Regions from separate parts of the Streptomyces sp. NPDC090741 genome, predicted to be linked through region 1. Evidence: predicted binding sites of a transcription regulator. Region 1 holds the regulator's gene; the other holds the start of a gene.
What was found. The regulator HrcA, encoded in region 1, represses chaperone genes, less so after heat shock. The targets are predictions, from matches to a motif close to TTNGCACTCNGNNNNNCNGAGTGCNAA.
Positions count from the first base shown of each region.

Region 1 (5,567 bases):
CTACCTGCACGTCCCGTACTGCGCCACGCGGTGCGGGTACTGCGACTTCAACACGTACACCGCGACCGAGCTGCGCGGCACCGGCGGCGTGCTCGCCTCCCGGGAGAACTACGCCGACACCCTGATCGACGAGGTCCGCCTCGCCCGCAAGGTGCTCGGCGACGACCCGCGCGCCGTACGGACCGTGTTCGTGGGCGGCGGAACGCCGACGCTGCTGCCGGCGGCCGACCTCGTACGGATGCTCGCGGCGATCCGGGACGAGTTCGGGCTGGCGGAGGACGCCGAGGTCACCACGGAGGCCAATCCGGAGTCGGTGAACCCGGAGTACCTGGCGGAGCTGCGGGCCGGGGGCTTCAACCGGGTCTCCTTCGGCATGCAGAGCGCGAAGCAGCACGTGCTGAAGGTGCTCGACCGTACGCACACGCCGGGCCGGCCGGAGGCGTGCGTCGCGGAGGCGCGGGCTGCGGGCTTCGAGCACGTGAACCTGGACCTGATCTACGGGACGCCGGGGGAGACCGACGAGGACTGGCGCGCCTCCCTGGCCGCCGCCCTCGGGGCCGGCCCGGACCACATCAGCGCGTACGCGCTGATCGTGGAGGAGGGCACCCAGCTGGCCCGGCGGATCCGCCGGGGCGAGGTCCCGATGACGGACGACGACGTGCACGCCGACCGGTACCTGATCGCGGACTCGGTGATGGCCGGGGCCGGGTACTCCTGGTACGAGGTCTCGAACTGGGCCACCTCGGAGGCGGGCCGCTGCCTGCACAACGAGCTGTACTGGCGCGGGGCCGACTGGTGGGGCGCGGGCCCCGGAGCCCACTCGCACGTGGGCGGGGTCCGCTGGTGGAACGTGAAGCACCCGGGCGCCTACGCCGCCGCCCTCGCGGAGGGCCGCTCCCCGGGCGCGGGCCGCGAGCTCCTCTCCGAGGAGGACCGCCGGGTGGAGCGGATCCTGCTGGAGCTGCGCCTGGTGGACGGCGTCCCGCTGTCCCTGCTGGCCCCGGCCGGCCTCGCGGCCTCCCGCCGCGCCCTGTCCGACGGCCTCCTGGAGGCCGCCCCGTACGAGGCGGGCCGCGCGGTCCTGACCCTGCGCGGGCGTCTGCTGGCCGACGCGGTGGTCCGCGACCTGGTGGACTGACCACTCCGAGGAGTGAATCGATGCGGATACGGGCAGGTGCGGCCTAGCCTGTTCGTAGTCTTCTGTCGTATACCCGGCGACAGAAGTGGAGGGCACGCAGATGACCGCTGTGGACGATCGCCGGATGACCGAGTACTTCGAGAGACCAGCAAGCTGCGTGACTACGTGACGAAGCGCTCCATCTACGCGGCGGGTGGCATTCCCACGTATCTGATCATCGACCCCTTCCAGGCCAGGTGCGTGGTGCTCACCGAACCTTTCGGCACTGGAGAGGAAGCCGACTACCGGACCGAGCGGACCAGCAAGTTCGGCGAGCCGGTGCCGCTTGACGCCCTCGGCCTCACGCTCGACACCATGGAGTTCGGCACCCTGCCGTAGCCCGGGTCAGGGCGCCGTGACGAAGTCGATCAGCTCCTCCACCCGGCCCAGCAGGACCGGCTCCAGGTCCTTGTAGGACCGCACGCGGGACAGGATGTGCTGCCAGGCGGCCCCGGTGTTCTCCGGCCAGCCCAGCGCCCTGCAGACGCCCGTCTTCCAGTCCTGGCCCGGCGGGATCACCGGCCACGCGGCGATGCCCAGCGCGGACGGCTTCACCGCCTGCCAGACGTCCACGTACGGGTGGCCGACGATCAGGACGTCCGACGACGTCACCGACGCCGCGATACGGGACTCCTTCGAGCCCGGGACCAGGTGGTCCACCAGGATCCCCAGGCGGGCGTCCGGGGCCGGGGCGAAGTCCGCGACCACCGCGGGGAGGTCGTCGATGCCCTCCAGGTACTCCACCACCACGCCCTCGATCCGCAGGTCGTCGCCCCAGACCCGCTCCACCAGCTCGGCGTCGTGCCGGCCCTCGACGTAGATCCGCCCGGCGCGCGCCACACGGGCGCGCGCCCCGGGGACCGCCACCGAGCCCGACGCCGTGCGCAAGGGCGCCGCAGGGGCCCGTGAGGGGCGGGTCAGGGTCACCACGGCGCCCTCCAGCAGGAAGCCCCGCGGCTCCAGCGGGAACACCCGCCGCTTGCCGAAGCGGTCCTCCAGGGTCACCGTGCCCGCCTCGCAGGCCACCACCGCGCCGCAGAAGTCCGTACCCGCCACCTCGACCACCAGGTCGGCGTCCGCCGGTACCTCCGGCACCGGCTTGGGGCGCTTCCACTGCGGGGTCAGGTCGGGGGAGTACTCGCGCATCCGGCCGAGCGTAGGAGAGAGCGCGGGCTCACGGGCCCGACACGCCGAACCGCCGTGCCAGTGTGTCGCGTTGCTCACGGACGAAGCCCGCGGAGACCACCGCTCCGTGACCCGGCACGTACAGAGCGTCGTCCCCGCCCAGTGACAGCAGCCGGTCCAGCGCCGCCGGCCACTGCGCCGGCACCGCGTCGCTGCCCGCCTGCGGTTCGCCCGACTCCTCGACGAGGTCCCCGCAGAACACCGTCTCGCGCTCTCCGGGGACGAACACCGCCAGGTCGTGCCGGGTGTGCCCGGGCCCGACGTTGGCCAGCAGCACCTGCACCCCGCCCAGCTCCAGCGTCCATTCGCCCGACACGGAGTGCCTCGGCACCACCAGCCGGTCCACCGCCTCGGCGGCCTCGGCCTCCGCCAGCCCCTGCAGGACCGCACTGACGCGCAGCTCCTCCCGGCCGGTCGACAGCTCCGAGTCCAGCCCGACCGCCCCGTACACCTCGGCCCCGGCGAACGCCGCCACGCCCAGTACGTGATCGAAATGGCCGTGCGTGAATGCGATATGCGTCACGCCCCGCCCCGTCAGCCGCTCCGCCTCGGCCCGCAGCTGCGCGCCTTCGCGTACGCACGATCCGGGATCGATCAGGAGGACCGACTCGTCCCCCACCACCAGTCCCACCGTGCAGTCCCACACCGGGAGTCGACGCCGTCCGGTCCGCCCGGTCAGCCGCTCCCAGCCTGCCTCTTCCCAACGCACGTCCATGCCGCGACGCTACCCTGGCGGGCCGCCCTTGCCAGGGCCTGACTACCCGGCCGTACACTGGCCGGGGGATCTCTGGCACTCGAACGCCTGGAGTGCCAACGAAGCCGATGAAACCGCCCATGACGAGCGCCGACGACCAGCAGGAGGTGTGCGCGATGCTCAGCGAACGCAGACTCGAGGTGCTGCGCGCCATCGTCCAGGACTACGTCGGGACGGAGGAGCCGGTCGGCTCCAAGGCGCTCACCGAGCGGCACCGGCTCGGCGTCTCACCCGCCACCGTGCGCAACGACATGGCCGTGCTGGAGGACGAGGGCTACATCGCCCAGCCCCACACCAGCGCCGGCCGGATCCCCACGGACAAGGGCTACCGGCTCTTCGTCGACAAGCTGGCGGGGGTCAAACCGCTGTCGACGCCCGAGCGCCGGGCCATCCAGAACTTCCTCGACGGCGCCGTCGACCTCGACGACGTCGTCGGCCGCACCGTGCGGCTGCTCGCACAGCTCACCCGGCAGGTCGCCGTCGTCCAGTACCCGAGCCTGACCCGGTCCACGGTCCGGCACGTCGAGCTGCTGTCGCTGGCTCCGGCCCGGCTGATGCTCGTGCTGATCACCGACACGGGCCGGGTCGAGCAGCGGCTCGTCGACTGCCAGACGCCGTTCGGCGAGACCTCGCTCGCCGATCTGCGGGCCCGGCTCAACAGCCGGGTCGTCGGCCGCCGGTTCACCGACGTGCCGCAGCTCGTGCAGGATCTGCCGGAGTCCTTCGACCCGGAGGACCGCAGCACGGTGTCGACCGTGCTCTCCACCCTGCTGGAGACACTGGTCGAGGAGGCCGAGGAGCGGCTGATGATCGGCGGAACCGCCAATCTCACGCGCTTCGGACACGATTTTCCCCTGACGATCAGGCCGGTGCTCGAAGCGCTGGAGGAGCAGGTCGTGCTCCTCAAGCTGCTGGGCGAGGCCAACGAGTCGGGAATGGCCGTACGGATCGGGCATGAGAATGCCTACGAGGGACTGAACTCCACGTCCGTCGTCTCCGTCGGCTACGGTTCGGGCGGCGAGACTGTCGCCAAACTCGGCGTGGTCGGACCGACCCGCATGGACTACCCCGGAACGATGGGAGCGGTACGCGCAGTGGCACGTTACGTCGGACAGATCCTGGCGGAGTCGTAAGTGGCCACGGACTACTACGCCGTTCTCGGCGTGCGCCGCGACGCATCGCAGGACGAGATCAAGAAGGCCTTCCGCCGCCTCGCGCGTGAACTCCACCCGGATGTGAATCCGGACCCGAAGACGCAGGAGCGCTTCAAGGAGATCAACGCGGCGTACGAGGTGCTCTCGGACCCGCAGAAGAAGCAGGTCTACGACCTCGGTGGCGACCCGCTGTCCTCCTCGGGCGGCGGTGGCGGCGCGGGCGGCTTCGGTGCGGGCGGCTTCGGCAACTTCTCCGACATCATGGACGCCTTCTTCGGCCAGGCCTCGCAGCGCGGCCCGCGCTCGCGGACCCGCCGCGGCCAGGACGCCATGATCCGCCTCGACCTGGAACTGGACGAGGCCGCCTTCGGCACCACCAAGGACATCCAGGTCGACACGGCCGTCGTCTGCACCACCTGCTCCGGCGAGGGCGCCGCCCCCGGCACCTCGGCGCAGACGTGTGACATGTGCCGTGGCCGCGGTGAGGTCTCGCAGGTCACCCGGTCCTTCCTGGGCCAGGTCATGACCTCGCGCCCCTGCCCCCAGTGCCAGGGCTTCGGCACCGTGGTCCCGACCCCGTGCCCCGAGTGCGCGGGCGACGGACGGGTGCGCTCCCGCCGCAGCCTCACGGTCAAGATCCCGGCCGGCGTCGAGAACGGCACCAGGATCCAGCTCGCGGGCGAGGGCGAGGTCGGCCCCGGCGGCGGCCCCGCCGGCGACCTGTACGTGGAGATCCACGAGCTGTCGCACCCGACCTTCCAGCGGCGCGGGGACGACCTGCACTGCACGGTGACCCTCCCCATGACGGCCGCGGCCCTGGGCACCAAGTGCCCGCTGGAGACCCTGGACGGCATGGAGGAGATCGACATCCGCCCGGGCACCGGCTCCGGCCAGTCGATCCCGCTGCACGGGCGCGGCGTCACGCACCTGCGCGGCGGCGGCCGCGGCGACCTGATCGTCCACGTCGAGGTCACCACCCCGGGCAAGCTGGACGCCCAGCAGGAGGAGCTGCTGCGCCAGCTCGCCAAGCTGCGCGGCGAGGAACGGCCCATGGGCCAGTTCGCGCCGGGTCAGCAGGGCCTGTTCAGCCGCCTGAAGGATGCCTTCAACGGCCGCTGACCGGCCTGCCGGCAGACGTACGAGCCCGGTCCGGGGATGCCCCGGACCGGGCTCGCCGCATCGATCCGGACGACGCCGGGGAAGCGGACTATGCCAGGCGAATGCCGTGATTCGGCCCGGTGGGCGGGACATGGCACGATGCAGTGCATGTCCTCCGCACCGTACGGTCTCTCCCCTT
Region 1 is NZ_JBIVXF010000005.1:381,304-386,870, reverse strand. It holds gene hemW (radical SAM family heme chaperone HemW) at 1-1,138, shown strand, start outside; gene ACIQU4_RS16760 (Uma2 family endonuclease) at 1,151-1,516, shown strand; gene ACIQU4_RS16755 (DUF3097 domain-containing protein) at 1,523-2,323, opposite strand; gene ACIQU4_RS16750 (MBL fold metallo-hydrolase) at 2,352-3,077, opposite strand; gene hrcA (heat-inducible transcriptional repressor HrcA) at 3,233-4,249, shown strand; gene dnaJ (molecular chaperone DnaJ) at 4,250-5,389, shown strand; gene ACIQU4_RS16735 (nitronate monooxygenase) at 5,537-5,567, shown strand, end outside.

Region 2 (5,567 bases), on a different contig from region 1:
GCAGCTCGCCCAGCGGGTGTTCGAGGAAGCGGCCATGGCCGGCAACATGAGCGTCCTCGACGAGTGCTTCGCGACGAACTACATCGACCACGACGTCAGCAAGGCGGAGTCCACCGTCATCGGACGCGACGCCATGCGGTCGGACATGGAGACGTGGCGCGCGGCCTTCGACATGACCTTCGAGCCGCAGGCCGTGCTGGCCGATGGCGACATGGTCACGACGGTGTGGAACTGGCGCGGCACCCACAAGGGCAAGTTCATGGGAGTCGCACCGACCGGGAAGACGTACGAGATGTCCGGGAGCACCACCTTCCGGTGCCTGGACGGAGAGATCGTCGAGGGCTGGTGGCACTACAACCCCGCGGCCCTGCAACGGCAGATGGGCGGATCGGGTTCCCCGTACGGAACCTGAGGCCCCACCACGGGGAAGGCCCCGTCCCGCGACTGCGGGACGGGGCCTCCTCGGCGTGGTGCGTGCGATCAGTGGCTGTGGCCGTGACCGTGGCCGTGACCGCCGTCGGCGTCTTCCTCGGCCGGCTTCTCGACGACCAGGGTCTCGGTCGTGAGCAGCAGGGAGGCGATGGAAGCGGCGTTCTCCAGCGCGGAGCGGGTGACCTTGACCGGGTCGATGACGCCGGCCTTGACCAGGTCGCCGTACTCGCCGGTGGCGGCGTTGAAGCCCTGGCCCTTTTCGAGCTCGGCGACCTTCGAGGTGATGACGTAACCCTCGAGGCCGGCGTTCTCGGCGATCCAGCGCAGCGGCTCGACGGCGGCGCGGCGGACGACCGCGACACCCGTGGCCTCGTCGCCGGACAGACCCAGGTTGCCCTCCAGCACCTTCACGGCGTGGACGAGCGCGGAGCCACCGCCGGAGACGATGCCCTCCTCGACCGCGGCGCGGGTCGCCGAGATGGCGTCCTCGAGGCGGTGCTTCTTCTCCTTGAGCTCCACCTCGGTGGCGGCGCCGACCTTGATGACGCAGACGCCGCCGGCGAGCTTCGCCAGGCGCTCCTGCAGCTTCTCGCGGTCCCAGTCCGAGTCGGTGGACTCGATCTCGGCCTTGATCTGGTTGACGCGGCCGACGACCTCGTCGTGGCTGCCGCCACCGTCGACGATGGTCGTGTCGTCCTTGGAGATGGTCACGCGGCGCGCGGAACCGAGGACGTCCAGACCGGCCTGGTCGAGCTTGAGGCCGACCTCCTCGGCGATGACGGTGGCACCGGTGAGGGTGGCCATGTCCTGGAGCATCGCCTTGCGACGGTCACCGAAGCCGGGGGCCTTGACGGCGACCGCGTTGAAGGTGCCGCGGATCTTGTTGACGACGAGGGTGGAGAGCGCCTCGCCATCGACGTCCTCGGCGATGATCAGCAGCGGCTTCGAGGCGCCGGCCTGGATGACCTTCTCGAGCAGCGGCAGGAGGTCCTGGATGGAGGAGATCTTGCCCTGGTTGATCAGGATGTACGGGTCGTCGAGGACGGCCTCCATACGCTCCTGGTCGGTGACCATGTACGGCGAGAGGTAGCCCTTGTCGAAGGCCATGCCCTCGGTGAACTCCAGCTCCAGGCCGAAGGCGTTGGACTCCTCGACGGTGATGACACCGTCCTTGCCGACCTTGTCCATCGCCTCGGCGATGAGCTCGCCGACCTGCTGGTCCTGCGCGGAGAGCGCGGCCACGGCGGCGATGTCGGACTTGTCCTCGATCGGGCGGGCCGTCGCGAGGAGCTCCTCGGACACGGCCTTGACCGCGGCGTCGATGCCCTTCTTCAGGGCGGCCGGGGAGGCGCCGGCGGCGACGTTGCGCAGGCCCTCGCGGACCAGCGCCTGGGCCAGCACGGTGGCGGTGGTGGTGCCGTCACCCGCGATGTCGTTGGTCTTGGTCGCCACCTCCTTCACGAGCTGCGCGCCCAGGTTCTCGTACGGGTCGTCCAGCTCGACCTCGCGGGCGATGGTGACACCGTCGTTGGTGATGGTGGGGGCGCCGAACTTCTTGTCGATGACGACGTTGCGGCCCTTGGGGCCGATCGTCACCTTCACCGTGTCGGCCAGCTTGTTGACGCCGCGCTCGAGGGCGCGACGGGCGTCCTCGTCGAACTTCAGGATCTTCGCCATGGGAGCGGTTCAGCCCTCTCGAAAACTCGGGTTTAACGAACTGCGCCCCTTGCCGCCCGGCAATCAGCGGGGTGACCAGGGGCGCAGCTCAAGCAATACAGATGAAGTGGATTACTTCTCGATGATCGCGAGGACGTCGCGAGCCGAGAGGACGAGGTACTCCTCGCCGCTGTACTTCACTTCGGTGCCGCCGTACTTGCTGTACAGCACGATGTCGCCGACGCTGACGTCCAGCGGGAGACGCTGGCCGTCCTCGAAGCGGCCCGGACCGACCGCGAGGACGACGCCCTCCTGGGGCTTCTCCTTCGCGGTGTCCGGGATGACCAGGCCGGAAGCCGTGGTCTGCTCGGCGTCGAGCGGCTGGACCACGATGCGGTCCTCGAGCGGCTTGATGGCAACCTTGGAGCTGGTGGTCGTCACGATCCGACCTCCCCCTTCGGAGATCTCACGGGGCTAACTGTCTGGGGTGGCGACCAGGTGGATCCGTCGTCGCGGGTGCCGGACCTGCCCGTCGCTGTGTTGGCACTCACCGGTGGCGAGTGCCAGGTGCGAGACTATTCCGGCGATTAGCACTCGGTCAAGCGGAGTGCCAACACGCTCCGCTGGGTGATCCGGATCGGGGGTGCCCCCCGGGCCCCGCGGCGGCATCCCGCCCGGGGGATCGGGGGTGCCCCCGGGGCCCCGCGGCGGCATCCCGCCCGGGGCTCCGCCGGGCATCCGCCCCGGAGGCGGATTGAGCCCCGCCGGCGTTTGAGGCGTGGGGGGGGCAGGCGGGGCCGGGGCCACGAGGTGGGCGGTATGTGACGCTTGGGGCGTGCGCATTCTCGTGGTCGAAGACGAAGAAGGCCTCGCCGAGTCCCTGCGGCGCGGTCTCTCCGCCGACGGGCACTGGGTCGACCTCGCCCACGACGGCCACCGCGGGCTGGACCTCGCCCGCACCGGCTCGTACGACGCCGTCCTGCTCGACCTGATGCTGCCCGGCCTCAGCGGCTACGAGATCTGCGCCCGCCTGCGGGCGGACGGCGACCCCACGCCCGTCCTCATGCTGACCGCCAAGGACGGCGAGTACGACGAGGCCGAAGGCCTCGACTCCGGCGCCGACGACTACCTCACCAAGCCGTTCTCGTTCGTGGTCCTGGCCGCCCGGCTCCGCGCCCTCGCCCGCCGGGCGGCCGGCGCCACCACCGGGGCCGCCGACCCCCACCACACCCTCCAGGCCGGCGACCTCGTACTCGAACCCGCCGGCCGCCGCTGCCGCCGCGGTACGCACGACATCGAGCTCACCGCCCGCGAGCTCGGCGTACTCGCCTGCCTGATGGAGCAGCCCGGCCGCGCCGTCGCCAAACAGGACATCCTGGACCAGGTCTGGGACACCCCGCACGCCATCGACCCGAACATCGTCGAGGTGTACGTGTCCTCGCTGCGCAAGAAGATCGACGCCCCCTTCGGCCGCCGCTCGATCCTCACCGTGCACGGCACCGGCTACCGCATGGCTCCTGACGGTGGCTAGGACGAGCCCGGGGCCGCTCCGGCGGCGGGCGGCGCTGGCCGCCGCGCTCGCCATGGCCGCCGTACTGGGCGCCGGCGGGCTGTGGCTCTACACCCTGCTGCGGGCCAACCTCCTCGACAACACCACCAACCGCACCGAGCTCGCCGCCCGCAAGGTCGCCGCCCAGCTCGACGGCCGGCTCGACGGCCACGACTTCCCCGGCGGCCTCGCGTCCGGCGAGCGGCTGCCCGCGCCGGAGAGCGGGGTGGACCTGGTCCTCGTACGGGACGCGCAGGGGCGGACCGTCGCCTCCACCGGGGACCTCGGGGACACCCCCGACCTCGGCGGCCTGCGCCCGCCCGCGCCCGGTGCGTCGGGCGCGCCCGGCGCATCCCGTGCGTCCGGCGAGGACTCCCGCTCCGCCGTGCTCCCGCCCGCGCGCCCCGGCGCGGAACGGCGCGCGGTGGTCGCGGTCGATGCGCCGGGCGGGCACGAGGTGTACGCCGTCACCGTGCTCGGCGACGTGGACGACGCGACCCGCGCCATCGCCCTCGGCCTGCTGGCCGGCGCACCCCCGCTGATCGGCTTCGCGGCGGCCCTCGCCCGGTGGGTGACGGGGCATGCCCTGCGCCCCGTCACCGCGATCCGGTCCGAGCTCGCGGCGGTCACCGCCAGCGAGCTGGACCGCCGCGTTCCGGATCCCGGCGGGGCGGACGAGATCGCCCAGCTGGCCCGCACCGTCAACGACACGCTCGACCGGCTGGAGCGGTCCGACGCCCGGCAGCGGCAGTTCACCGCGGACGCCTCGCACGAGCTGCGCAATCCGCTGGCCGCGGTCCGGTCCCGGCTGGAGGTGGCTCTGGCCCAGGGCCGCCCCGACCGGGAGTCGGTCGCGGCCGCACTGGCCGATACCGAGCGGCTCCAGCGCATCGCGGCGGACCTGCTGCTGCTCGCCCGCCTCGACGGCGGCTCCGTACCGCGGGCCGAGCCGGTGGACCTGGCGCTGCTGGCCGCGGAGGACCTGGCCCGGCGGCCGGCCCCCCGGGTTCCGCTCCGGCTGGACGCGCAGGCGCCCGTACCGGCGGCCGGGGATCCGGCGCGGCTGGAGCGGGCGCTGGCCAACCTGGTGGACAACGCGCTGCGGCACGCCCGTACGGGGGTCGTCGTACGGGCGGCCACCGAGCCGGCGGACCCCGGCGCCGGCCGCTGGGCGGTGCTGGAGGTCGAGGACGACGGCCCCGGCATCCCGGCGGCGGACCGCGACCGGGTCTTCGAGCGGTTCGTCCGCCTGGACCAGGACCGCGGCCGCGCGGGCGGCGGTACGGGCCTCGGCCTGGCCATCGTCCGCGAGATCGCCCGTGCGCACGGCGGCGAGGCCCGCGCGCTGCCGTCGAGGGCGGGCGGCGGCATCCGCCTCGTCCTGCGCGTGCCGACCGGCGGGGCGGCCCCGACCCGTCCCTGAACATCCTGAACGCCCTTCAGGAGTCTCAGGAATCCTTCAGCACCCCTCCCCCAGCATCGACTGGCATGAGCGCGCACCGGAGGAAGACCAGCCACCCCGCCCGCCGGCCCCGCCACCCCCGGCCCCGCCGGTTCCGCATCGCCCGCACCCCGCTCGTCGCCGTCTGCGCGCTGGCCGTCATGGCCGCCGCCGGGGCCTGGTACGTGTACCGGGACCTCGCCGGCAGCATCGGCAGCTCCAAGGCCCTGGAGGGCGCCGAGAAGTCGAAGTACGGCGACACCAACATCCTGCTGATGGGCCTGGACAGCCGCCGCGACCAGAACGGCGAGAAACTGCTGGAGGAGGTCCTCGACAAACTGCACGCCGGCAGCTCCGACATCGGCGGCTACAACGCGAACACGCTGATCCTGCTCCACGTCCCCGGCGACGGCAGCCAGGCGAAGGCCTTCTCGGTCCCGCGCGACGACTTCGTCGACATACCGGGACAGGGGCCGGGACAGGGGCCGG
Region 2 is NZ_JBIVXF010000001.1:995,221-1,000,787, forward strand. It holds gene ACIQU4_RS04605 (ester cyclase) at 1-412, shown strand, start outside; gene groL (chaperonin GroEL) at 481-2,109, opposite strand; gene groES (co-chaperone GroES) at 2,221-2,529, opposite strand; gene ACIQU4_RS04620 (response regulator transcription factor) at 2,924-3,619, shown strand; gene ACIQU4_RS04625 (sensor histidine kinase) at 3,612-5,060, shown strand; gene ACIQU4_RS04630 (LCP family protein) at 5,126-5,567, shown strand, end outside.
Region 2: the regulator HrcA is predicted to act here: its motif matches at 2,676-2,702, upstream of groES (co-chaperone GroES).